DNA from 4 places in the Paenibacillus sp. 01T424 genome. Region 3 is predicted to be linked to each of the others. Evidence: predicted binding sites of a transcription regulator. Region 3 holds the regulator's gene; each other region holds the start of a gene.
What was found. Region 3 encodes Rex, which represses fermentation and respiration genes when NADH is low (regulators of the CRP and FNR family bind a similar motif). Its sites were predicted from a motif close to TTGTGAAATATTTCACAA; they were not measured.

Region 1 (6,188 bases), on a different contig from region 3:
TTGGCGAGAATGGCGCAGGAAAATCGACCCTAATGAACATTGTGTTCGGACTATATCAACCGGACGAGGGCGAGATTTGGGTTAATGGTGAGAAAACAGTCATTGAGGGTGCCTCTAAAGCAATTGACCTTGGCATCGGAATGGTTCATCAACATTTCAAACTCGTACAGCCTTTTACCGTTGCAGAAAATATTGTGCTTGGCAATGAGCCTGTCAAAGGTATGAAAATCGACTACAAGCTCGCTAATGAGAAGGTTCGGGCGATATCCGAACGTTATGGTCTGAATGTAGACCCTCAGGCGCGAATTAAAGATATTACAGTAGGCATGCAGCAGCGTGTTGAAATTCTGAAAACGTTGTATCGCGGCGCCGAAATCGTTATTTTTGATGAGCCGACAGCTGTTTTGACGGTGCAGGAAATTGAGGAGCTAATCGAAATCATTCGCAACCTGGCTGCTGAAGGAAAGTCGATTATTATCATTACGCATAAATTGAAAGAAGTAATGGCTCTTGCAGATGCTGTAACCGTTATTCGACGCGGCAAGGTTATCAAGACAGTAACTACAGATGAGACGAATGAGCAGCAGCTTGCGGAATTAATGGTCGGCAGGGACGTATCCTTCGAGGTGAAGAAGACGAAGAACGAGCCTGGCGAAGTTATTTTATCTGTGGATGGATTGCAGATGAAAGGTGATCAAGGCAAAAATGTACTGGATGGTACGAGCTTCAACATTCGTGCAGGAGAGATTTTTGGCATAGCCGGTGTTGATGGCAATGGGCAAAGCGAGCTCATTTACGCTATAACTGGTATGCGCAAGCTGGACGGCGGCAGCGTTAAGCTGAATGGCAAGGATATGACGAATCATTCTCCGCGCCAAATATCGGTTGCGGGAGTAGGGCATATACCAGAGGATCGGCATAAGCATGGGCTGGTGCTAGATTTCTCAGTTAGTGAAAATATGATTTTGAATACGTATTTTGAGCCGGAATTCGGCCGTTCCATGTTTATTGATTACAACAGCATGGACAAGCTGTCTGAAAAGCTTGTTAACGAATTTGATGTTCGCTCATCAGGTATTCATACGCATGCTCGTCAGTTGTCTGGAGGAAACCAGCAGAAGGCTATTATCGCACGGGAGCTTCATAAAGATCCTGATTTGTTAATTGCGGTTCAGCCTACACGCGGTCTCGACATCGGTGCGATTGAATTTGTGCACAAGCGGTTGGTACAAGCTCGTAACGAAGGAAAAGCGATTTTACTCGTATCATTTGAGCTTGATGAGCTGTATGCACTGTCCGATCGAATTGCGGTCATGTATGAAGGCAAGCTAATGGGTGAGGTTGATGCTGAGCAAAGAGATGATCAGCAGCTTGGACTTATGATGGCTGGTAACAAAATAGCTGTACCTGCATCAGAGGGGAGAGGATAGCGTATATGGAAACCTTGAAAAAAATATTTAATAAATCGTCTATCCTTATTCCAATTGTGTCAATCATTCTTGGATTTGTGGTTGGCGCCATTGCCATGCTTGCTGGAGGGTACGATCCAATTCTAGCGTACACTTCTTTAATCAATAAGCTGTTTAGCACTCCTTACAATATGGGAGAAGCGGTTCGAGCAATTACACCATTGATCTTTACAGGTTTAGCCGTTTCCTTCGCTTTCCGTACAGGTCTATTCAATATCGGTGTTGAGGGACAATTTGTAATGGGCATGACTGGCGCGACAATCGTTGGCGTGCTGCTTGACCTGCCATGGTATATACATGCGCCTCTAGCTGTAATTACGGGTGCTGTATTCGGCGGTCTATGGGCGGGTATTGCTGGTTACTTGAAAGCGAAGCGTGGAGTAAATGAAGTTATTTCATCCATCATGCTGAATTGGATCGCATTGTTCCTCTCCAATTTTATCATCGCGAAGTTTCTTGTTGAGAAAGGCCAGCAGAAGTCGATGCCGGTTCATGAATCAGCTATGGTGAAAATTGATTGGCTTATTAAATTGACAGACAACGCTCGTATGCACTGGGGTACGGTTGTTGCGCTCATTTGTATCGTTGTGTTTTATTTCGTGTTATGGCGTACGAAACAAGGCTACGAGCTTCGCGCTGTTGGACATAATCCGGATGCAGCGTTATATGCGGGTATGAACGTTAACGTAACGATGGTTAAGTCGATGTTTATAAGCGGCGTATTCGCTGGTCTGGGCGGCGTGTTTGAAATTTTAGGCGTGTTCGGCAACCAGACCGTTATGGCCGCTTCTCCGGGCTATGGGTTTGATGGTATTGCGGTAGCGCTCCTTGGCGGCAATACGCCGATTGGTGTATTCCTTGGTGCAATCTTATTCGGTGGACTCAGCTACGGTTCAGCAGGCATGAGCTTTGGTGCGGGTGTTCCTCCTGAGGTCGTGCGTATCGTAATCGGCGCCGTTATTTTCTTCGTTGCTTCGCATGGATTGGTGAAGTGGTTCTTAAAGCCTTTTCTAAATAAACGTGCAAGCAAGCGGAAGGAGGCGGTGTAGGATGAACGTGCTAGACATCATTGGACAACTTATTAATACAACGCTCGTGTTCTCCACCGCACTCATTTTTACAGCGCTTGGCGGTATGTACTCAGAGCGCTCAGGTGTTGTGAACATCGGACTAGAGGGCTTGATGGTTTCAGGGGCGTTCGCCGCGGCAGTTGCAACGGAGTATGCGATACAAGCTGGGTTAGGCAGTGCTTCACCGTGGATTGGATTTATAGCTGCAGCTATTTATGGTACGTTATTTGCTTTATTGCATGCGATATCAACGATCACGTTCCGTGCGGATCAAACCGTCGTCGGTGTCGTTATTAACATTCTATCGCTTGGCTTAGCGCTTTACCTAACCAAAAGCATTTATGATGGATCAGGTCAAACGCCGCTTTTGGCTAATGTGTTCCACAAAGTGAAAATACCTTATTTATCTGATATTCCGTTGCTCGGGAAAGCTATTTTCACCGCGTATCCGACGACGTATATTGTCCTAGCTATCGCAGTAATCAGTTATTTCGTCTTGTTCCATACGCCATTTGGCTTGCGTCTGCGTGCGGTGGGCGAACATCCGAGCTCTGCGGATACCGTTGGTATTAGCGTAACGAAATACCGTTATATCGGCGTATTGCTCAGCGGCGCGCTTGCAGGCCTTGGCGGTGCGACAATTACGTTGACGACGACTAGCAGCTTTGCGCATAATACGATTTCTGGGCAAGGATTTATTGCGCTCGCAGCACTGATTTTCGGCAAATGGAATCCGCTTGGCGTTGTAGGAGCAGCAATGTTCTTCGGTCTAGCTCAGGCGCTTAGAAGCTTTGCACAGCGCTTTGAATTCTCGCAGCATATTCCAGTTGAATTTTTCTACATGCTGCCGTACGTTTTGACATTGATCGTTTTGGCAGGAGCTGTTGGTCGTTCAAATGCGCCCTCAGCACTTGGTCAACCTTACGATCCAGCAAAAAGATAATTCAATATGGTCTCTCTCCATCGCGGAGAGAGACTTTTTTTATTTCGTTGCTAATACAAGTGATGACGGAGGTCGCGATTATATAGTAAAAAAGGTTCATTTACGAAGAATGTGAGTGAGATACAGCGATCAAAATAATTTATTTTAAATTGCTGCCTTAAAAAGGCCTTTAACGCATTGACAGTAGCATCTACCGCGTGTAAATTAAAACTTAATCAAATGAATTTATCCCTTTTGGTTTAAACTATAGGTAAGCGACTTTCTAAGTTTGTGCATCAATTCACAAAGTTCAGCTTGCCGTATAACGGAATGGGTTATCGCCCATCCCTCATAAGAGGAGAGGATCTACTGTGGAAGCACTGGCACTGGAACGCAAGGCGGAGCAAAACCGAGAGCTGCGTGAACGGTTGTTACAGTTGAAGAAAGAACGGAATGCTATCATTTTAGCTCATTATTATCAACGTGATGAAATTCAAGAGGTAGCTGATTTCCGTGGAGATTCCTTCCTGCTTGCGCAGAAGGCTGCACAAACGGATGCTGAAGTTATTGTTTTTTGCGGCGTTCACTTTATGGGTGAGAGCGCAAAAATTTTGGCTCCTAATAAAACCGTTATCATTCCCGACGAGCGTGCGGGCTGTCCGATGGCCGACATGGTAAGTGTTGATGGCTTGCGTAAGCTGAAAGCGCAGCACCCGAATGCAAAGGTCGTTACTTACATTAACTCGTCTGCTGAGATCAAAGCGGAGACTGATATTTGCTGCACATCGGCAAATGCGGTTAAAGTTGTCAATTCGGTTGAAGGCGACGAGATCATCTGGGTACCAGATAAGAACCTAGGCCACTATGTGCAGCAGAATACCGATAAGAAAATGATTATCTGGGAAGGTTACTGCAATACGCACGATATGCTGACGGTTAAAGACGTAGAAGAAATGAAAGCGAAATATCCTAATGCGCAATTCGTTGTGCATCCGGAATGTCGTCCTGAAGTCGTTGAGCTAGGCGACTTTGTAGGCAGTACAACCGCTATTATTAAATATTGTAAAGAATCAGATTGCCAAGAATTTATCGTGGGAACAGAAGATGGCACTGGCTATCAGCTTCGTTTAGACAGCCCAGGTAAAACTTTTCATTTTGCATCTAAATATTTGGTGTGCCCTAACATGAAAGTAAATAATTTGAAGAAACTAGTGAAATGCTTGGAAACGATGCAGCCTCAAATCTACGTACCGCCACATGTTGCAGATCAAGCCCGTTTATCCTTGGAGCGCATGCTACTCGTGAAGTAGTATGCGCTGCTTCTACGCTTGGAGGAGCCAATGATGATTCCTAGATATTTAGTCGATGTGCAGTTAAGTGAGCTGCCTGTTATAGAAAAAGATGTGATTGTAATTGGGGCCGGCATTGCCGGTCTTTTTACCGCTATACGAGCAAGTGAAAACAATTCTGTCCTCATGATTACGAAAAAATCGCTGCTCGACAGCAATACGCGTTATGCGCAGGGCGGTATCGCTGCGGTTATTTCGGATGAGGATTCGCCGGCTTACCATAGACAAGATACACTCGTAGCGGGTGCAGGCTTATGTTCTAATGAAGCGGTTGATGTACTCGTTCATGAGGGACCCAAAGGTGTTCGCAGCTTAATAAAGATGGGGACGCAATTCGATCTGGAGAATGGCGAGTTTGCGCTTACGAAGGAAGGAGCGCATAGCCAGCGGCGTATTTTGCATGCTAACGGGGATGCTACTGGTTTCGAGATCGTACGAGCATTGTCCGAAACGGCTATTGCCAATCCTAAGATCGAAGTTTGGGACGACCATTTTGTTATTGATTTGGTTACACAGGACGGCGAATGCTGTGGTGTCATTGTACAGAAGCCAAGCGGTGCGCGGTTGTTTGTAAGAGGCAAAGCCGTCATTTTAAGCTCAGGCGGGGCTGGCCAGTTGTACCGTTACACGACAAATCCTGAGGTTGCCACAGGAGACGGCATTGCGATGGCTTATCGAGCAGGGGCATACATACAGGATGTCGAGTTTATTCAGTTCCACCCTACCTCTCTATGTTATCCAGGCGCGCCAAGGTTTTTGATATCAGAGGCTGTGCGCGGCGAAGGGGCGTATCTTCGTAATATTAAAGGAGAGCGCTTCATGGAACGCTACCATGAGCAGCTGGAGCTGGCACCGCGTGATGTTGTGGCGAGAGCCATCGTCAGTGAAATGGAAGAGACGAAATCGACCTTCGTTTATATTGATATTACACATGAATCACCGGAAATGGTAAAGCACCGTTTTCCTACTATATATGAATATTGCTTAAAATACGGCCTCGATTTGACGTCGGACTGGATTCCGGTTGCGCCAGCTATGCATTATATGATGGGCGGAGTGAAAACCGACCTAAATGGGGAAACGAATATAAAGCGTTTATTCGCTTGCGGCGAAGTATCCTCAACAGGTGTACACGGCGCTAATCGATTAGCGAGCAATTCGCTATCCGAGGCCATTGTATTTGGCAGAAGAATTGTAAAACGAATCGATGAGCTTCCGAGTCTTACGATTCAGCCTAATATTAGTAATGAGATAGAACGGAGCAGTACATCAATCCAAGCTGTCGTAGAAAGACGGCTTAAGCTGCAAAAGATTATGGTCCGTTACGCTGGCTTGCGCCGCGATGCAAGTGGTCTTATGAAGGGTCTTGAGGAATTGA
Region 2 (6,188 bases), on a different contig from region 3:
TTCCGGCAAGCTTGGTTATTGTTATGATGCTCGTTCTTATGATGGCTTGCAGTAATGCGGGAGACAAAGCGGGTTCAAACGGCAACGCCAGTGGAAACGAAGGGGATAATGCTGAAGTATTACCGCTGAAATACGTGATTCCGGGTACAGCCAAACCTCATACCGATGATGTTGTCCAAAAAGTAAATGAAAAGCTGAAGGCTGACGGTGTTAACGTTAAGCTAGAAATAAATTTTATCCCTTGGGATGCTTGGGATCAGAAAACCAACCTAATGCTGAGCACAGGTGACGAGTTTGACATGCTGCATGTTATGGAGAACAGCTCCGTGCCTACTGGCTCCTATGTTGGGCGAGGCGCGCTTCAGCCGCTGGATGAGCTCATTGACAAGTATGGTCCAGAGCTGAAAAAAATCATTCCTGACTACGCATGGGATGCCGCAAAGATCGATGGTAAAATCTATTCCGTTCCGGCTGTATGGCGCTATGAGACCTCAGGCAGCGGTGAGATGGGCACGCTTGGCTTCCGCCAAGATTTGCTCGATAAAGTAGGTATGCCTTTCCCAAAAACGTCGGACGAGCTTATCGCAACGGCTGAGAAGATGCAACAAGCTTCCGACAAGAAATTATATATTCAAACGGAAACGGATGTTACGCCTGTATTTTTACACCGTACGTACGATTCATGGCCGTTTTTTGTAGATTACCGCGAACAAATCATTAAGGTCGATCAAGCGGGCAATATTAGCTCGTGGCTCGAGAGTGAAGAATTCAAAAAGGATGCAGAGTTTTTCCGCCAGCTGTATGAGAAAAAGCTGATTAACCCTGATATTTTGACGTATAAGAAGGAAGAGCGCGACAAAGCCATGACACTGGGCGATTTTATTTACAGCACGAACGGCGCTTTGTACTCTTCGATCGCAATTGCAAGAAATAATCCAGAAGCAAAAGTAGGCGAGGGTTATTTGGCAGAAGAGAAACCGCTGCTTCAATACTTGGCGTTCGGAAATACAAATGCAGTTCCAATTACATCGAAGCACCCAGAAGCAGCTATTATGTTCTTGAACTGGCTGTACAGCAATAAGGATAATCACAACCTATTCCTATATGGGGAAGAAGGCACGCACTACAAAGCGGTAGGCGAGCGTACGGCAGAATTTATTCGTGACGCGAATGATGAATCGTATTATTTTGATTCGTGGATGATCGGCAACATTAACTACATGTTGTTTGATGTGAAGACGCCGGAAGATTATTTGAAAATGCAAACGACAGAGCCTTCGAATCCAGTTGAATTCTCACCTGTTCTTGGTTTCCGCCTCAATACGGAGCCGATTGCTGTTGAATATGCGAATGTGCTATCCGAAGTGAAATCGAAGATCATTCCAATTAAAATGGGCGTGGTATCCTACGATAAATACTTCCCGGCAGCTCTTCAAAGCTTAAAGGCTGCTGGTCTTGATAAGGTCGTCGCTGAATATCAGAAGCAATTTAAAGAATGGCAGGCATTGCAGAAGTAAGGTTAGCTGATGGGTAAAACAAAAAGAAGGAGGGCAGCTGCCCTCCTTCTTTTTGTTTGTGTATATTAGTAAGCTAGTGCGAACAAACCGTGAATATGCGACAGGTAACGAACGTTACTTGCTTCCTTCATTAGGGAAGCAGGCAAGCCCTTAAGCTGTGTCGCGTTGCCGCCGATTGTGCCCACGCCATCTTTACGGCCAAGGCTGCCCAGTGTTCCGGAGAATACAGGTACAAACTTATCCATAACGCCGCCTTTGATTTGAACCGCTAGGTTGTAGCCTACCGTTTCGCCCATTTGCCAAGCAAGCTGAGCTGTTGGAGGGTAAGGACGTTCGCTGCCTTCTGGGAATACAACTGCGCAGTCGCCAGCAAGGAATACATCAGCGTGTGAAGTCGATTGAAGCGTTGGTGTAACAAGTGAACGACCACGGTCTTCTGCAAGACCGCTGCTGCCGACAACTGGATTACCTTTAACGCCGCCAGTCCAAATGATTGTGCTGGATTCAATCGTACGACCGTCTTTAAGCGATACGGAGCTTTTTGTCGCTTCTGTAATCGCTACGCTAGTGATGAAGTTAACGCCACGTTTCTCAAGGCTTGTTACAGCGCGATCGATCAATACTTTCGGGAAGATTGGCAGAACGGCAGGGCCGGCTTCTACGCAATACAGCGAAATATCATTGAAGTCGATGCCTTTGCTGCGGCAAACCTCAGGAAGTCTGTCAGCGAATTCGCCAACAAGCTCAACGCCAGTCAAGCCGCCGCCGCCAACAACGATTGTTGCGTCAGCTTTGTTGCCTGATTTTTTGTAAGCGTCAAGACGATCTTCAACATGCTTGCGGATTTTGTTAGCATCAGCAACGGATTTAAGAACAAGGCTGTTCTCTTCCAATCCTGGAATGCCGAAGTAGTTCGTTTCACTTCCAAGTGCTACAACAAGAGTGTCGTACTTTTGCACTTGTCCGCTTTCAAGAACCACTTGCTTCTCGTTAGGTTTAATTTCTTTAACCGAGTCAACGATGATGTTAACTTGTTTGTCGCCTAGAAGCTTGCTAAGCGGTAGAGCAACTGCTTGCTCAGCAATTGTGTCTCCAGCAAGTCTGTGCAGCTCAGTAATGATTTGGTGAGTTGGAAAACGGTTTACGATTGTGATGCTAGCTTCTGCTGCAGTCAAGTGTTGTCGTGCTGTTAGAGCAGTAAGAAGACCGCCATAACCGCCACCAAGAATTAGTATTTGCTTCGACATGTTCATCCTCCGTTCGTTCTATACGTATTCGGTGTATTATACTTTATCGTTTTTGCGTTCAGACAAAACACTAAGGAAAGCTTGCGCGAAACGAAGCGTTTTTTGAACTTCCGGATCTTTAAGCATTTTCAACATAGCGAATAGGCCAACAGAAGAGTTAGCCGCTTCTTGCGAGCGCTCGCCAGCTTCAATAGCTGCTGTTGCGATACCTTTTGCTTTCTCTTGAACCGGTTTAACGAATTCACCGATACCTTGAGCGAAATCGTTGATCAACACTTTGTCTGTAGCGATGTTTTGTGCAAAATCATAAGCTTTGGTCATTAGAGTAACCATTTCAGCTAATTTCGGCAGGCTGTCCACGAGTACAGTTAGAGACTCTTGAACCTCCGGCTTCATCAATTGATCAAGTACATCCAACGTTTGTTTTTCTTCGACGAGGCTAGCTGCAACCTCTTGTCCAGCAGATGGTTGTGACATAATAGAATGTCCTCCTTTACGTAAATTTGAAAGTAAGTTGTAGTCTCAATTGTGTCAGCCGCTAAAGTTAAAAATGCATCCTGAAAGTTTGTTACACTTTTCACATAGTTAATCGAAAAATGTTTATGTGTACGTAACAGTCTTATTTCTGCATGAGGCAGAAGGATGTGAATGCGCGTATGACGTAATCGGATTAAACCCTTTGWTTCTATTCTACATCGTTTTCACCAAAAGTTAAAAAGAAATTTATTGCTTTCGGTAAAAAGATTTGGAATATTGCTGACATGAAGCGCAATTCAGTTATGATAATAAAAAACAATGATTAAAAACATACATAAAGGAGTTCTAATATGCAGCCCTATACGCAAAGAGTTGTATCCATCATTAAGGCGATTCCGGAAGGCACCGTAATGACGTATGGTCAAGTCGCAGAACTGGCTGGCAATCGCAGGGGGGCAAGGCAGGTTGTCCGAGTTCTGCATTCGATGAGCGGCATTTATAATCTTCCCTGGCACAGAGTTGTTAATGCAAAAGGGGAGATATCGATTCAAGAGGAGGAAGCTCGTTACATGCAGATCTTTTATTTAAAAGAGGAAGGTGTTGCAGCGAGCGAGGACGGGCGAATTGATTTGGAAAAATACCGCTACAATCCGGAAAGAGAAGAAGAAAGATGACCTTGCCCGGATGAAAATTATGCTTCTTCGCGGTTAAGCGGCTGCGATTAACTTTTTCTAATGAGGCCCCATTTGAAACCCCGTATCCGAACCTTTATTATGGTATAGACCATTCGGAAGGGAGAGAAAGAACATGACAACAGAAATTACACCGGGAAACGTTAGAAACTTCACAGTTTCCACCGAAATCTTTTATAACCAAAGCTTGGATATTTATTCGCAAATGATTTATATCGTACTCAGCTCAAGCACGGCGGATTCCGCATCGCTCACCTTAGACGAGGTTGCCAAAAAAGGCCGTATGACGACAAAACTTGCAATAAAAGCGATGCAAGCCTTAGTTGACGAGCAGCTAATCCCACATAAATTGTTCCGTAAAATGATCGGTGAATTCCAGGATGATCGCTTATCTTGGGCAGCCAAAGGGCTGCTCACGTATTGCAAGGAGCATAAAAACATTACATTGCCTGAGCTCTTAGCACTATCAGATCAATCTGGCGAGGATGAGGTCAGCATTCGGAAGGCATTAATGGAGCTGGAGAGAAACGGTTATTTAGAGGAATTTACGGAATTGAACAAATTGATGCACGGATAGTCGAAAGAATATGCAAAAAAGCCATCAACGTCCTCAGCAAACGGAAGCAGCGTTGTTGGGCACATATAAGCAAAGTAGAAGCAAATGAAATATTTCCTTCTATTTTGAAAGAAGCAGGACCTGCACAGCTGTTGCGCTGTATAGGTCCTGCTTCTTTTTTTGTTTATTGGCGGTCAATTGTACAGCACTATTCTTTCGTTAATTTCTCTAGAATAGCATCACCTTTTGTTCCAACCATTACATACGCGAAGCGGGCATTTTGCTCCGTTTCCAGCCCAGTGCCTTCGGGTACAAAATAAGATTCTATGCCGTACTGGATGGTTCTCCAGCCGCTAGTGGAACCGTTAATAATGATTTCTTTGTCAGCTAAAGGCTCACCTTTTTTATATAAACGATCCAAGTTGTATACGCCGCCCGCACCTTGTTGAAGCACGACCTTAATTCGGCTGTTGCTTGGACGCCTTTCCAGTTCCTGAGCGATGTGATCTGGTGGTGCCGAAATATTGTATTGGAGCGCTACATAATCGCCTTGCAAAATGGATCGTGGATCAAGCGGCACGATGGCCAGCTTAATCGGAGTGCCGCTCGAGAGCAATATTTCGCTTACTGCGGCATGGTAACCGACATAACCGAGCTGCAGCACTACAACGATAGCAATGAGAGCGGGGCTTCTACGCAGCAATCGGCTGAATGAGTCCGCTTGTTCAGACACTGCTGCGCGTGTTCTGTAGGCGTAAATATAAGTAGCTGCTATGATAATCACGCCAAGCAGAGCGAGTGTAATCGACTTGTGCAATAACGTCCAGAACAAGTCGTAATATTTGAACGCAAGGAAAATGAACCAGAATACGAAGCTTATGGCTGCTTCAAGGGCTTGGCTGCGCCTAACAAATAGAAAGGCTGCGATCGTAACTACAATGAAATTCAATATATTAAATAGCTCATATGAGTAAGGGAAAATGTTATCCATAAAGGTTAGCCAAAATAGAAGGAGCAGAGTAAAGAACCAACCGCATTCTCTTACATGAATCTTGAAGGGGCCTTCCCTAAGAAGATGGTGACTAGCATAAATGACTGCATTGAGCGACGTCACAATGAACACGATGAAGGAAGCCGCATTATGAACAGATCCAAATAACTGAAACAGAAGAATAGCGATATTGATATTCAGTAAGGTATAAATAAAGAAATGCGGTACCCTTCCTTGCCATTTGAACCATCCGACAAGCAGTACCGCTATGAAAAAAATAGACAAGGCTGAAGTATCAATCCAAGCGGTAGAGATAAGTCCAGCTATATATCCAATCGTAAGCACGGTGTAGCGTACAGCCGTATTTAAGCGAGTCAGCAGCAGTGTTGGAATAATAAACAGCAGTGACACTACAAATAAAATATTTTCGGGCGGGATTTCACCAGCGGCTAATAGTACTAAGCCTACTAAGGAGATACTGCCAATCAAAACACCGATTACGGTAACGATTGTGAATGCGATTTTGCCAACAAGAGTGCTCTTATGTTCTTCTGATGGATGGGATGCTTGGTCATCTCGTTCATTAGAGCTTGACTGATGCTTGCCGAGCTTGTTTAAGTAACGGAAGAAAAAGACGTTGGCTGTGAGTAATAAAGCGACAAAGAGGAGTCCGAATATAAAAAACAAGGTGGAATAATGCTCGGACAT
Region 3 (6,188 bases):
GCATATGTTTTCATCCATGAACGAAATGCTTGATCAAATTATTGAACAGTACGATGGTGCAGGTGCAAGTGAAAAGCAGCAGTTCGAACAGCAAATGCTTGAGCTCAAAAAAGTAAGTGACACATTTATTGAACAATGGCTTGAATTTGAAGAGAAGTTTTCTGAGTTCAAGGAGCAGCAAGGCGATCAAGCAGCAGTATCGCAAGTTCAGGAACAAGCCCCAGAAGGGGCGGTTCAATCAAGTGTACCTGTAAGTATCGCAGTCAGCAGTCCAACTTCAGATTTTGAAATCTCGGACGAGCTTGCTGCGGTCATCTCCAAAGGGCAGGGCTACTACAAGCTATTTATGTTTTCGCAAGCAGCAGTGCAATTTCAAGCGGCTATTCTACAATCGCCGGAATGTAATTTGGCTAGACTGTTTTTGGGCATGACTCAGATGCACCTCCAGAACTGGAGTGAAGCTCAGCGGCATTTTCAATTGCTGATTGTATTGACGGACTTCCCCAAATGGCTTGCAATGGGCTATAATGCGCTAGGATGCATTCAAGCGGTGCAAATGAATTTGGCACAAGCAGAGCAATTATTTATGAAAGCTTATGAGGTCTGTCCCAGCTTCAAGGATCCGTTAAACAATTTGAAATCATGTCAAGAAACACCCAAGCACTTATCGTTATATTTCGGAAGCACGGAGCTGTGCTGTTTGTGAGAGGATCGGGGAATAAATGAAATTTGCAGTATTGGATTTAGAAACGACGGGACACAGCTCGGATGATGATATTTTGCAGGTTGGGCTAGTCATCGTTTCAGAGGAGCTTGAAATTATCGATACGTATAGCTCCTTTGTTCGACCTAATATCCCGATACCGGCCTTCATTACACAATTAACAGGCATAGATGAAACGGTCGTTGCGGATGCCCCAACTCTCAAAGAGGTTATTGCAGGGCTGGTTCCGTTATTGGATGATGCCGTTTTGGTCGCTCATAACGTTGGCTTTGACGCCGGTTTTTTAAACCAAGCATTAGCACGATGCGGTCGGCGTCCTTTTGCAGGACGCAGGCTGGATACCATTGAATTATTACGAATTTTATATCCTACAATTAATACGTATCAGCTTGGAGCTGTTTCTGAGCTCTTTGGAATACCACATGATCAACATCACCGCGCGGACAGCGATGCAAATGCAACTGCGCTATTGCTAATTGAAACGGTAAAAAAGCTTCGCAAATTGCCGCTGCTTACTTTGCAGCGGCTTTCCACGCTTGTAGATGACGGCAGCGATTTGAGCTGGTTTATTAAGCATACTGGGCAGCAGATGGAATATAGTACTGTATTCGAATCGAATGAATATGACTATTTTAATCAATTTGCATTGAAGGTTCGCGAATGGAGCGATGAACAGCCTCCGCGTTCAGGCGGCACAAGTGTGCTGCCATTAACAGATGTTTCATTTGACAATTATTTAGCTGATGTAAGACAACGCTTCGAACAGAAATTTGAGAATTATGAGGAAAGAGAAGCGCAGGTAGCCATGTTTCAAGAGGTGCACAGCGCTCTAAATCAGAATCAGCATTTACTTATAGAAGCAGGGACAGGAACAGGGAAGTCGCTTGGTTATTTAATTCCTGCGCTTTATTATGGCATTCAGAACGGCAAAAAAGTTGTCGTTAGTACGCATACAATCAATTTGCAGGAGCAGCTTCGTCAACGCGATTTGCCATTGCTTGAGGAAATACTGCCATTTGAGTTTAGAGCTTCGATCTTTAAAGGCAGAGGGAATTATTTATGCTTGCGCAAATTTGAAGGTAAAATCAACACAAAAGATCTTGTATCGCCGATTGAGGATACGGTTACAGCTGCTCAAATGGTCGTATGGCTTGGAGAAACGGAAACTGGCGATCAGGAAGAGCTTAACTTCGGCAACAAGGGTGCTGAGTTTTGGTCTACGGTAGCGAGCGATACGGATTCATGCCTAAATCGAGCTTGTCCTTGGTTCAAAAGATGTTTTTATCATCGCGCGAAGCATGAAGCAAACATTGCTGATGTTACGATAACGAATCATTCAATGTTATTTACGGATGTTCAAGCAGATCATCGTTTATTGCCTTCCTATACTCATCTCATTATTGATGAAGCACATCATGTGGAAGAGGTTGCAGGCAAGCATCTAGGTATGCAAATTAACTACTTCTCTTTGACGCAGGCTGTTCTTCGGCTTTATAAAGATGCGCGCTCTGGATTATTGCCTGGGCTTCGCCAGAAGCTTATGTATGAGGATGACGCACATCAAGCTTCCTGGTTAGAGACGATTGATACCGTTATTCCTATTTTCCAAGAAATTAAGGAGCACTGGGATAAGCTGTTTGAAATGTTTTATAGCTTTACTTCAACTTCATCGGATGGACCAACTGAGAATGGTCAGTCGGTATGCCGCCTTAAGAAAAACGAGCTTCCAGCAGGCTGGGAGGACGGTGTTACGGTTGAAGGAAATATCCACACTGAACTTAACCGAGTCATTCGAACCGTCGATAAAATGGTTACCGATATTAAAGACCGTGTTGACGATTCCGGTGTTCAAGCGATAATAACGGATTTAAATGGCGCGGTACGTGATTTGTCTCGACTTAAGGATGAGCTTAGAACGTTTATCACCTTAGAGCTTGTGGACTCTGTGTTTTGGATTGAAGCAAGCAGCGTATACCGCTACAGATCTGTGCAGCTATACGGTGTGCCAGTAGATGTAAGCGCTCAGCTGCAAAAATATTTTTTTGATGTCAAAGAAAGTATCGTATTAACCTCTGCAACGTTATCTGTGCAAAAATCTTTTCAATACGCGGAGGAGCAGCTTGGGTTAACTGGATATGAACAGCAGGGCAGGCTTAAAACCGTTCAATTGCCTTCTCCGTTTAATTACCGGGAGCAGGCATTAGTTGTCATTCCACGCAACTTCCCAGTACTCAAGGGAGCAGCTGTAGATGACACCTATTTGGATATGCTTGTAAAATCGCTTTCTGATGCTGCAAAGGAAACGAAGGGCAGAATGCTAGTGCTGTTCACGTCCTATCGCATGCTGAGGCAGGTCTACGAGCCGCTTAAAGAGCTTTTAAGCGTTGCAGGAATTCAAGTACTAGGACAAGGAATAGACAGCGGCAATCGCACGAAGCTTACAAGACGTTTCCGTCAAACGCCAGAGTCCGTTTTACTTGGCACGAGCAGCTTCTGGGAAGGTGTAGATATACCCGGAGAAGCTCTGATTTGCCTTGCCATCGTTCGTTTGCCATTCCAACCGCCTAACCATCCCTTAGTGGAAGCAAAAGCTGAGATGCTGCAGCGGCAGAAACAAAATCCTTTTATGAAATTGTCGATTCCCCAAGCCGTCATTCGCTTTAAACAAGGCTTTGGGCGTCTAGTAAGGACTTCACAAGACAAAGGGATCGTAATCATATATGATACTAGAATAATCGACACTTACTACGGTAAACACTTCTTATATTCACTGCCAGGACCAAAAATCGAAACGATGCATATGGATCAAATGGTCGTGCGAATGAGAGAATGGTTAACGGATGAAAATGCAGCATTGCCGCAGGAAAATCAAGCTGTGTCTAGCGAAGAGGAGGAAAAACGATGAAGCAAACGAAAATATCGGAGGCTGTCGTCAGAAGGCTTCCCGTTTATTTGCAAGTACTAAATGAAATGCTTAATCGTGAGATTCAGACCATTTCTTCGCAGGATTTAGGCACAAAGCTTGATTTAAATCCTGCTCAAATTCGTAAAGATCTCGCTTATTTCGGAGAGTTTGGACGGAAGGGCGTAGGCTACGATGTTGTATATTTAATTGAGAAGATACGTCAAATTTTGAAGGTTGATCAGACGATAAAGGTTGCGTTGGTTGGAGCCGGCAATCTAGGTCATGCCTTATGCAATTACAATAAATACTCCAAGGATAATATGCAGATTACCGCCGTGTTCGATGTACATCCGAGCAAAATTGGAACGAGCATTAATAATTTGATTGTAATGCCGATGAGCGAGCTTGCTGCAACGGTTGCAGAGCAAAATATTCGGATCGGCATCATTACCGTTCCAGCATTTGAAGCACAAAATGTAGCTAATCAATTTGTCGAAGCAGGCATAGAAGGAATATTGAATTTTGCCCCTGCTATTCTACGAGTACCGGATGAAATGCGAATACATAATGCTGATTTCACAAGGGAATTGCTTAGCTTAGCCTATTATTTAGCCAAAGAGGGAGAGACGCAGGATGAGTCAGATTTGGATTGAAAATGGTTTGTTTATAACGATGGATGACGAAAATCCATCATTTAGAGGACATATGGTTGTATCCGATGATCGGATTAGTTATATAGGTACGGCTGTTCCTGAACAGCTTTCTGAAACGGTGCAAAAAATAGACGGCAGCAAGCTGGCTTTTATGCCAGGACTTATTAATACTCACGGACATGCGGCGATGAGCTTGCTTCGCGGATATTCCGATGATCAGAATTTGCAGGTTTGGCTGGAACAGAAAATGTGGCCAATGGAAGGCAAATATGTTGATCAAGATACACGTGCAGGAAGTTCTCTAGCGATCGTAGAAATGCTGAAATCAGGTACAACAGCTTTTGTTGATATGTATGATCGCATGGATCAAGTTGCTCAAATGGTTGAGCAAAGCGGTATCCGCGGTGTTTTGACAAGAGGCGTTATCGGACTATGTCCACCAGATGTACAGGAAGCTAAGCTTGCTGAGGCAATTGCTTTTGCCCGTGATTGGAACGGGAAAGCCGATGGACGCATAACCACGATGATTTCTCCACACGCGCCTTATACATGTCCACCAGCATATATTGAACGTTTTGTACAAGCAGCTCATGACTTTGATTTGCCTTTGCACACGCATATGTCGGAAACGATAGCGGAAGTTGAGCAAAACGTGCGTGATTATGGACTTCGTCCGGTCGAACATTTGGATCGATTAGGCTTTTTCTCACGTCCTGCACTTGTTGCGCATGCCGTACATCTGAATGATGCTGAGATCGAGCTGCTTGCTGCTAAAGGAGTTGCGGTTTCACATAATCCTGTAAGCAATCTTAAGCTTGCTAGCGGCATTGCACGTGTTCCTGATTTGATTCGCGCAGGTGTTAAGGTATCGCTTGGAACAGATAGTGTGGCAAGCAACAACAATCTTGATTTATTTGAGGAAATTCGATTCGCGGCTTTGCTTCATAAAGGTGTATCTGGAGATCCTACTGCTATCCCTGCTTTGGAAGCATTGAAGCTTGGTACAGTGAATGGGGCAAAATCCATTTGGCAAGAGAAGAGCCTTGGTAGTCTAAAAGTAGGCATGAAGGCAGATTTCATCGCTATTGATATTGAACAGCCGCATTTCTACCCTCAGACGGATATCGTATCACATTTGGTCTACTCAGGTTCAGGCCGCGATGTGCGGCATGTATGGATTGATGGAAGACAAGTATTGAAAAACGGCGAATGCACTTGGCTTGATGAGGAGAAAATTCGTTACGAGGCACAAGCGAGCTTTGATCGCTTGCTGCAAGCTTAATGCGAGCAACAGCAAGGAAACGAAAGCCGTTTATGACACTTAAGCGATGGTTGTTGTTAATTACAGCATTCCTCTTGCTGCTTCTAACCGTTTCCTTTATCTATTTCCGTGAAGTTCAGTCCCCTGAGTGGACAGCAATTAATGCGGCGAAGGAACAAGCGACTAAAGCAGCTGATCTTATCGAGATAGAAAAGGTACATCATCATATATGGCAAAAAAACAGTTGGGTCGTTGAAGGTATTAATCAACAGGATGAACATGTATACGTATGGCTGACTGAGAAGCAACAACCAGTTATCATGAGAGCGACGGAAGGCATTTCTGAGAAGTCACTCAAAGATGATTTCATCAGCAAGAGGCCATTGGCAGAAATAAAGAGAATTCAGCCGGGTCTGCTTGATGACAAAACGGTGTGGGAGATCTATTATAATGACGGTGAAAAGCCTGATCATTACCGATATGATTTCTACCGTTTTGATGATGGTGCATTTATTGATTCTTATACGTTACCAGCAAAAACGGGGCCATAAGGCTCCGTTTCCTTTTATTGATGGACGATTCTTGCATAATTTCATGATATACTTTCGTATAGCGGTGTTGATATACGGAGTGTTCATAAATTTA
Region 4 (6,188 bases), on a different contig from region 3:
AGCAGTCTTTGCTCTACCAGCAAGCTCCATTCGGCAGCTGCTATCGAGCAGCCTTTCTCTAATCTCTATGATTCCTGCTCTTTCCAGCCATTTCCAAACCGGCTCGCCAAATTCGGCATATTCCCTGTATAGCTGGAGGCAAGCTAAAGACAGCGCTAATGCGAGTGAGTTTGTCTCTGCTACTGCGATAAGCTGCCCTTGCTTAACGGGGTGTTCTGAATGCCCGCCAACATAGATTTCCCACCCCGAAGGCGCTCCGGTGATTCCAATATCATGAACAAGTACTCCGGCCGGATTTTGAATGCTGGGTGAAATAGCCGCTTTCACTGGTGCCGGGAAAGGCAAGCTTGCGCAGCAGCTTTCTAGCTCGCTCCCAAGGGAAACCAAATCAAACTCAGCATGGATACCGCGTATTAAATCTAGATTTGCAGGGGCAGAGTTTATGCTAAAACTGTATTCAGCTGCGATATTTCTATCTAGATTAGCAGCCTGTGGATGATAAATAACTAAATAATAGTGCAGGGCAGAAGAGCAAACGGTGCAGCCGGATAAGATCTTCCAGCCTAATGATGTTTTCATTTCATGAACAGAAGACATCGGATTGGCAGCAATATGATGTTTCAGCGTCTCGTGACTGGCATCGGTGCATCTGCAAATTGGCGGAGCCGATGCTTTCAAAGCATCTTTGCCATGTTGAAGCGCATATTGGACGATCGCTGCGACGATGGGACGGCAGCCTCCGCAGGAGCTTGAGGCTTTCGTATGATCACGAACCTGCTCCAGCGTTAGTAGACCGTCTTCAATTACGGCGCACATGATAGCGGATTTGTCTACTGCATTACAGGCACATACCATCTCACGCTCTTGCATTTGAGCAGCTAGTTCATCTTTTGCACTGCCGCCTCCGGCGCTCGGAGGAGCAATAAGCTCCACAACAGCTGCTCTTCTATTCACTAAGCCAAGCAAGGCGGTTCCTTCCGCTGTATCGCCATACAATATAGCTCCGCGCACCGTACCTTCCTTCATCGTCACTTTTTTGTAAGTTCCGTGAATACCATCAAACTGCTGGATAGCGGTCTCTGCTTCTTCCGGACGAATTTCGCCGACTGAAAAAACCTCGACCCCTGAAACCTTGAGCTGTGCGTATGGAACGGAACCTAAGTAGGGCTCTGAACTATGTCCGCAAATACTTTTGGCCAGCACCTTCCCTTGCTCATAAAGCGGTGCAACTAAACCATAAGCGACGCCACGATGCTCCGCGCATTCACCAACGGCATATATATTGGGTTTGCTCGTTCGCATGTAATCGTCCACGATGATTGCTCTTTTAGTATCGATACCGCTCTTTTTGGCCAGCTCGACGTTTGGACGGATTCCTACGGAAATGACGATTAAATCTGCTTCTAATGAATCGCCGTTCGTGAAGCGTATTCCTTTAGCGCGATTTAATCCGGTAATGCTTTCCGTTTCCTTGCTGAGCCAGAATCGCATCCCTTGCTCTTCCAATTCTTTGCGAAGCATGTCGGATGACATACGATCGAGCTGACGATTCATTAAATAAGGCGCATTGTGAATGACATCTGTTTCCATGCCGAGATTTAACAAGCCTCGTGCAGCTTCAAGCCCTAGCAAGCCGCCGCCGATCACTGCGGCTTTCTTATATTTTTTTGAGTATTCGATCATCATCTTGCAATCGTCAATGTTACGGAACGAGATGACGCCAGATTTATGAACTCCTGCAATGGGCGGAATAAAGGCAGAAGAGCCGGTTGCTATAATGAGATGATCATAATCGGCACGAATGCCGGATATGGTCGTTACATATTGTGAATCTGAATGAATATGAGCGACAGTCTCGCCTTTAAAAAGACTTATTTCCCGTTCCACATACCAAGACCAATCATTAATTACTATGCTTTCAATGGAAGAGTCTCCTTGAAGCACCTTTGATAATAAAATACGGTTATAGTTCGGATGATGCTCATTGCCAAATACCGTAATTTGGAATTTATCTGGCGCAAGCTTGATGATTTCATCCACACATTTAATACCTGCCATTCCATTTCCTATAACGACTAGTTTCTCTCTACTCACCTATGCTCACATCCACTCGTGCAATTTCCTAGATTGTTAAAGAAACAAAACGAACCTCTTGCCCAGCTGACGCGCCAGCCCCCCCGGCTGGTATTTGTACGATAGCATTGGCTCTAGCGAAGGCAGCAACATTACCGGACTTATCATGACGCAGCGGCTCTACCATCCATTCCTTCTCCGAGCGATAGACAAATGCTCTCGCGTATCTTGGATAAGGGGACGGTTTAGCTATGGAATCGATTAAACGCCCTTCCATCCACTCGGTCCGAAAATCATTTCTTCCGATAGCCTTCAATATCGCAGGACGAAGCAGCAGCTCGACACCTGCAAAGCAAGCAGATGGATTCCCGGATAAGCAAATGAGAAGCTTAGATCCAAAATGATAGGCAGAGGTAGGCGTTCCCGGTCGCATGACAACTTTAGTAAACAAAGGTACGCCGCCGATGCTTTCCGCCGCCAGCTTTACGAAGTCGTAATCACCAACCGATACACCTCCTGTGGTTACGATCAATTCTGATTGCTCTAGCGCCGCCTTAAGCGCGTTTTCAATCGTTTTCAGGCAATCGGGTACGGACCTATGACGAATGACTGAGGCTCCAAGATCCCTAAGCCGAGCGCTTACCATGAAGCTGTTCGCGTCAAAAATTTTGCCGGATTGCAAGCTCTCGCCTGGCATGAGCAATTCATCGCCAACCGGAATAATTGTGACGAGAGGTTTTTTATATACCTGTACTTCCGTTTGCCCAAAAGAAGCTAAAATGGCGATTTCTTTCGATTTGATAGCCGTTCCGCGGTATAGCACCTTCATACCATTTCGGATATCCTCGCCCTTTTCGGCAATGTGTTGTCCTTTTACGTAAGCACGATCAATTTGAATGGATAATCCCCGTAGGTCCATACGTTCGCGTGCTGCTTCCTGCACTACAATCGTATCATAGCCAGCAGGCACGGGAGCACCAGTGAAAATACGAACCGCAGTCATCATTTTTGGCTCCATATCGTACATACGCTCTGATTGGCCTGACCGAATTTCTCCTTTAACCTGTAATAACACAGGCATTTCCTTGCTTGCACCTCCCGATGATGCGGCGTAAATGGCGTATCCATCCATTGCGGCTCGGCGAAAAGGTGGCAAGGAGAATGGGCTTTCAAAATCATGAGCAAGTACTCTGGATAGACAATCATCTAACGATACCGTCTCACAAATCGGCTCCTTCATTTCCCTTGTCAATTTCATTAAAGCGTTTGATACGGATGCCGTAAGCGGTTGAATTGGATTTAGGACCGACATGTTATCCCTCCAGCGAATGATTGGTACAAAAATGATCAGAAAAAGCCCTTTCCCGCATCTGGGAAAAGGCATCATTGCCGCAAGAGTTAGCACGCCATTGTGCTGTACTCGTTCTATAATGTATAGATTAGTTCATGTTAATTTACATGTCAATATATATAACACAATCTTAATCAATTTTTCCGAAAAATATTTTATGTAATATATATTGACATAAATATTACACCGCCCTATAATTCGAGTTGGGGTTACAAAGTTTGTGATCCAATGCATAAAAGTGGTCGCACAATGACGTGCCCCCTATGGCAATGAAGCCGCAATCCGTTCCTTAATAAGGACGGATTGCGGCTTTTTTAGTTGATTACAATAGAAAAGGGAGAGATTGGAATGGAGAGAAAAGGATTTTGGCATAGCGGGCACAAACCTACCTTATTCAGTGCTTTTTTGTATTTTGACATGAGTTTTATGATTTGGGTGCTTATTGGTCCTCTCAGCGTTATTATTGCGGCCGATTATCCGATGGATCCTGTTCAAAAAGCAAACCTCGTAGCTCTTCCTATATTAGGAGGTTCAATTTTAAGATTAGTGTTAGGTTTCATGACCGATTATATCGGGCCCAAACGAACGGCTCAGTTCGGAATGCTCTTTACTCTTATTCCATTAATAATGGGCTGGCAATTCGTACATTCCTTGGATCAGCTCTATATCGTAGCTCTACTGCTCGGTGTTGCTGGCGCCTCATTTGCTGCAGCCTTACCGCTTGCCAGCCAGTGGTACTCCAAGGAGCATCAAGGACTTGCAATGGGTATCGCCGGGGCAGGAAATAGCGGTACTGTAATTTCTACTTTGTTTGCTAACCGCTTGGCGCAACATTACGGCAGCTGGGAAATGGTTTTTGGACTTGCTATCATCCCGATCATTATCGTCTTTATTATCTTCACGATCTTTGCCAAAAATAGTCCGAACCGTCCTGCGCCTAAAAAGCTTTCACAATATGCGCAGGTTTTAAAACAAGGCGATGCATGGGTGTTCTGCGCTTTCTATTGCGTAACCTTTGGCGGATTCGTCGGACTCTCCAACTATTTGACCATCTTCTTCAATACACAATATGGGTTATCCCCAGTCAGAGCCGCTGACTTCACAACCTTTTGTGTCATTGCAGGAAGCTTCTTTAGACCTGTTGGCGGATATCTTTCAGACCGGATCGGAGGAGCGCGCATGTTGACGATTCTTTACAGCGGCGCAGGCTTAATGCTTGCAGCAGTAGCAGCCATGCCCCCACTGCCTGTCGTCATTACCTTGCTTTTCATCGGAATGATGTGTCTCGGTGCAGGAAATGGCTCTGTATTCCAGCTTGTACCGCAGCGCTTCGGCAGTGAACTAGGCCTCATGACAGGCATTATTGGGGCTGCTGGCGGATTAGGCGGGTATGCGCTCCCTCTAATTCTCGGAAAGCTTTATCAATCTACCGGCTCATACACTTCCGGCTTCTTGATCCTCAGCTCTGTGACGCTGGCATCCCTTATTTTGTTAACGGTCATGCAAATGAAATGGAAACATAAATGGATGGCTAAAGGCGGCAAAGCCCGTCTAGACGTTGATGCTTCTCAAGTTAACGTTTAATATACAATTAATCAATTAAATAAACCAAATACCCTTAAACTAAGCTGTTTGCTTAATCCAAGGGTATTTTTTTGTCGTTCTAGAGCTTTTTATGTGCAGCCGTATCGGGGTTTGAAGCAGCTTCGCCATCGCCTTAATCCGGTGATCGTTACGCACTCGGCGCGTTCTCTAAATCTGCCTGATCCTCATAAAATGTTAATAGCGCCACCGAGCATCGCGCCTTGCCATTTGCGATAAAGCTCCCATGGAGCGCATGAGTCAAGCAAATGTTGACATGTATAAATACCTTCCTCAATAGAGTCTACCTTGCCTACGAACTGCAGTCGTACCGCTCCATTTAAAAGCACCTGATTGACGAAGGCAATATGTCCTTCCCCTTGCAGGACGGCTTCCGTCATATGAATTTGCTCGGCTGGAGTCCAATCTGTATCAGGGATAGGAGTCTCTAAGCCATACGTGCCGGGATCGATAATTTGAAGCCGAGATTCACCATCTTCTACGGTAAATGTACGAGTCGGACGTTCGATGAACAGATCTTCAGATCCTTCCACTCCTTGAACGATGAGTGCTTTTCTATATCGTAAATTCGTGGCCAATTGGGTCATTCTTGCTAACACTGTATTATGATAAACGCCGAATACCAAATAAGGCGAATGGGTATAATCGATTAGCTTCTCAGCAGTATTGAGCACAGTTCGCATGCCAAGCTCTAATCGAATCGAACGCAATTGCTTTAGTGGTGGGCACCATTGCTCAGCAGGTACATAAAGAACACCCGTATCCTTTGCTGCTTTTAAAATCTGCTCACGTGGAATACACTCTGTATTTATCCCTAATTCAAGGATTATTTCATGCAGCGTAATCCCCCATTTCGGAGGTAACGGCGCTGTTCCATGTAGAGTGACTGGAAGCCCAGCCGCCGCAAGCAGAAATGCTGTTGCAAACGTAGTAAAGAACGATTTCTTCCGCCCGTCATAAGGCCCTGCACAATCTAGTCCTTGTTGTAATGGGCTTCGGTATGCATGCTTGCGACAGACTGTCACGAATGCCTCTAGCTCCTCGACGCTTTCCATCTTCATTCGTTCAGCTATAAAAAAGGCTCCGATTTGCGCCGGGGTTGCTTTCAACTCCAAAATGGAATTTGCGGCTTCGAGCGCTTCCTCATAATTGAGATCTCTGG

Region 1: the regulator Rex is predicted to act here: its motif matches at 3,751-3,768, upstream of nadA (quinolinate synthase NadA).
Region 2: the regulator Rex is predicted to act here: its motif matches at 3,330-3,347, upstream of AC1DPK_RS05000 (DUF1641 domain-containing protein).
Region 4: the regulator Rex is predicted to act here: its motif matches at 3,643-3,660, upstream of AC1DPK_RS31360 (nitrate/nitrite transporter).

Annotation. Positions count from the first base shown of each region.
Region 1 is NZ_JBFTPZ010000033.1:57,011-63,198, forward strand. Features, by position in the region: gene AC1DPK_RS23175 (ABC transporter ATP-binding protein) at 1-1,430, shown strand, start outside; gene AC1DPK_RS23180 (ABC transporter permease) at 1,436-2,518, shown strand; gene AC1DPK_RS23185 (ABC transporter permease) at 2,520-3,482, shown strand; gene nadA (quinolinate synthase NadA) at 3,833-4,771, shown strand; gene nadB (L-aspartate oxidase) at 4,805-6,188, shown strand, end outside.
Region 2 is NZ_JBFTPZ010000004.1:87,068-93,255, reverse strand. Features, by position in the region: gene AC1DPK_RS05010 (extracellular solute-binding protein) at 1-1,517, shown strand, start outside; gene AC1DPK_RS05005 (NAD(P)/FAD-dependent oxidoreductase) at 1,583-2,764, opposite strand; gene AC1DPK_RS05000 (DUF1641 domain-containing protein) at 2,801-3,241, opposite strand; gene AC1DPK_RS04995 (MGMT family protein) at 3,592-3,915, shown strand; gene AC1DPK_RS04990 (hypothetical protein) at 4,049-4,510, shown strand; gene AC1DPK_RS04985 (GDYXXLXY domain-containing protein) at 4,698-6,188, opposite strand, start outside.
Region 3 is NZ_JBFTPZ010000005.1:48,398-54,585, reverse strand. Features, by position in the region: gene AC1DPK_RS05850 (hypothetical protein) at 1-706, shown strand, start outside; gene dinG (ATP-dependent DNA helicase DinG) at 723-3,629, shown strand; gene AC1DPK_RS05840 (redox-sensing transcriptional repressor Rex) at 3,626-4,282, shown strand; gene AC1DPK_RS05835 (amidohydrolase) at 4,263-5,564, shown strand; gene AC1DPK_RS05830 (cell wall elongation regulator TseB-like domain-containing protein) at 5,597-6,094, shown strand.
Region 4 is NZ_JBFTPZ010000065.1:11,547-17,734, forward strand. Features, by position in the region: gene nirB (nitrite reductase large subunit NirB) at 1-2,094, opposite strand, end outside; gene AC1DPK_RS31355 (molybdopterin molybdotransferase MoeA) at 2,123-3,385, opposite strand; gene AC1DPK_RS31360 (nitrate/nitrite transporter) at 3,773-5,008, shown strand; gene AC1DPK_RS31365 (anthranilate phosphoribosyltransferase) at 5,194-6,188, opposite strand, start outside.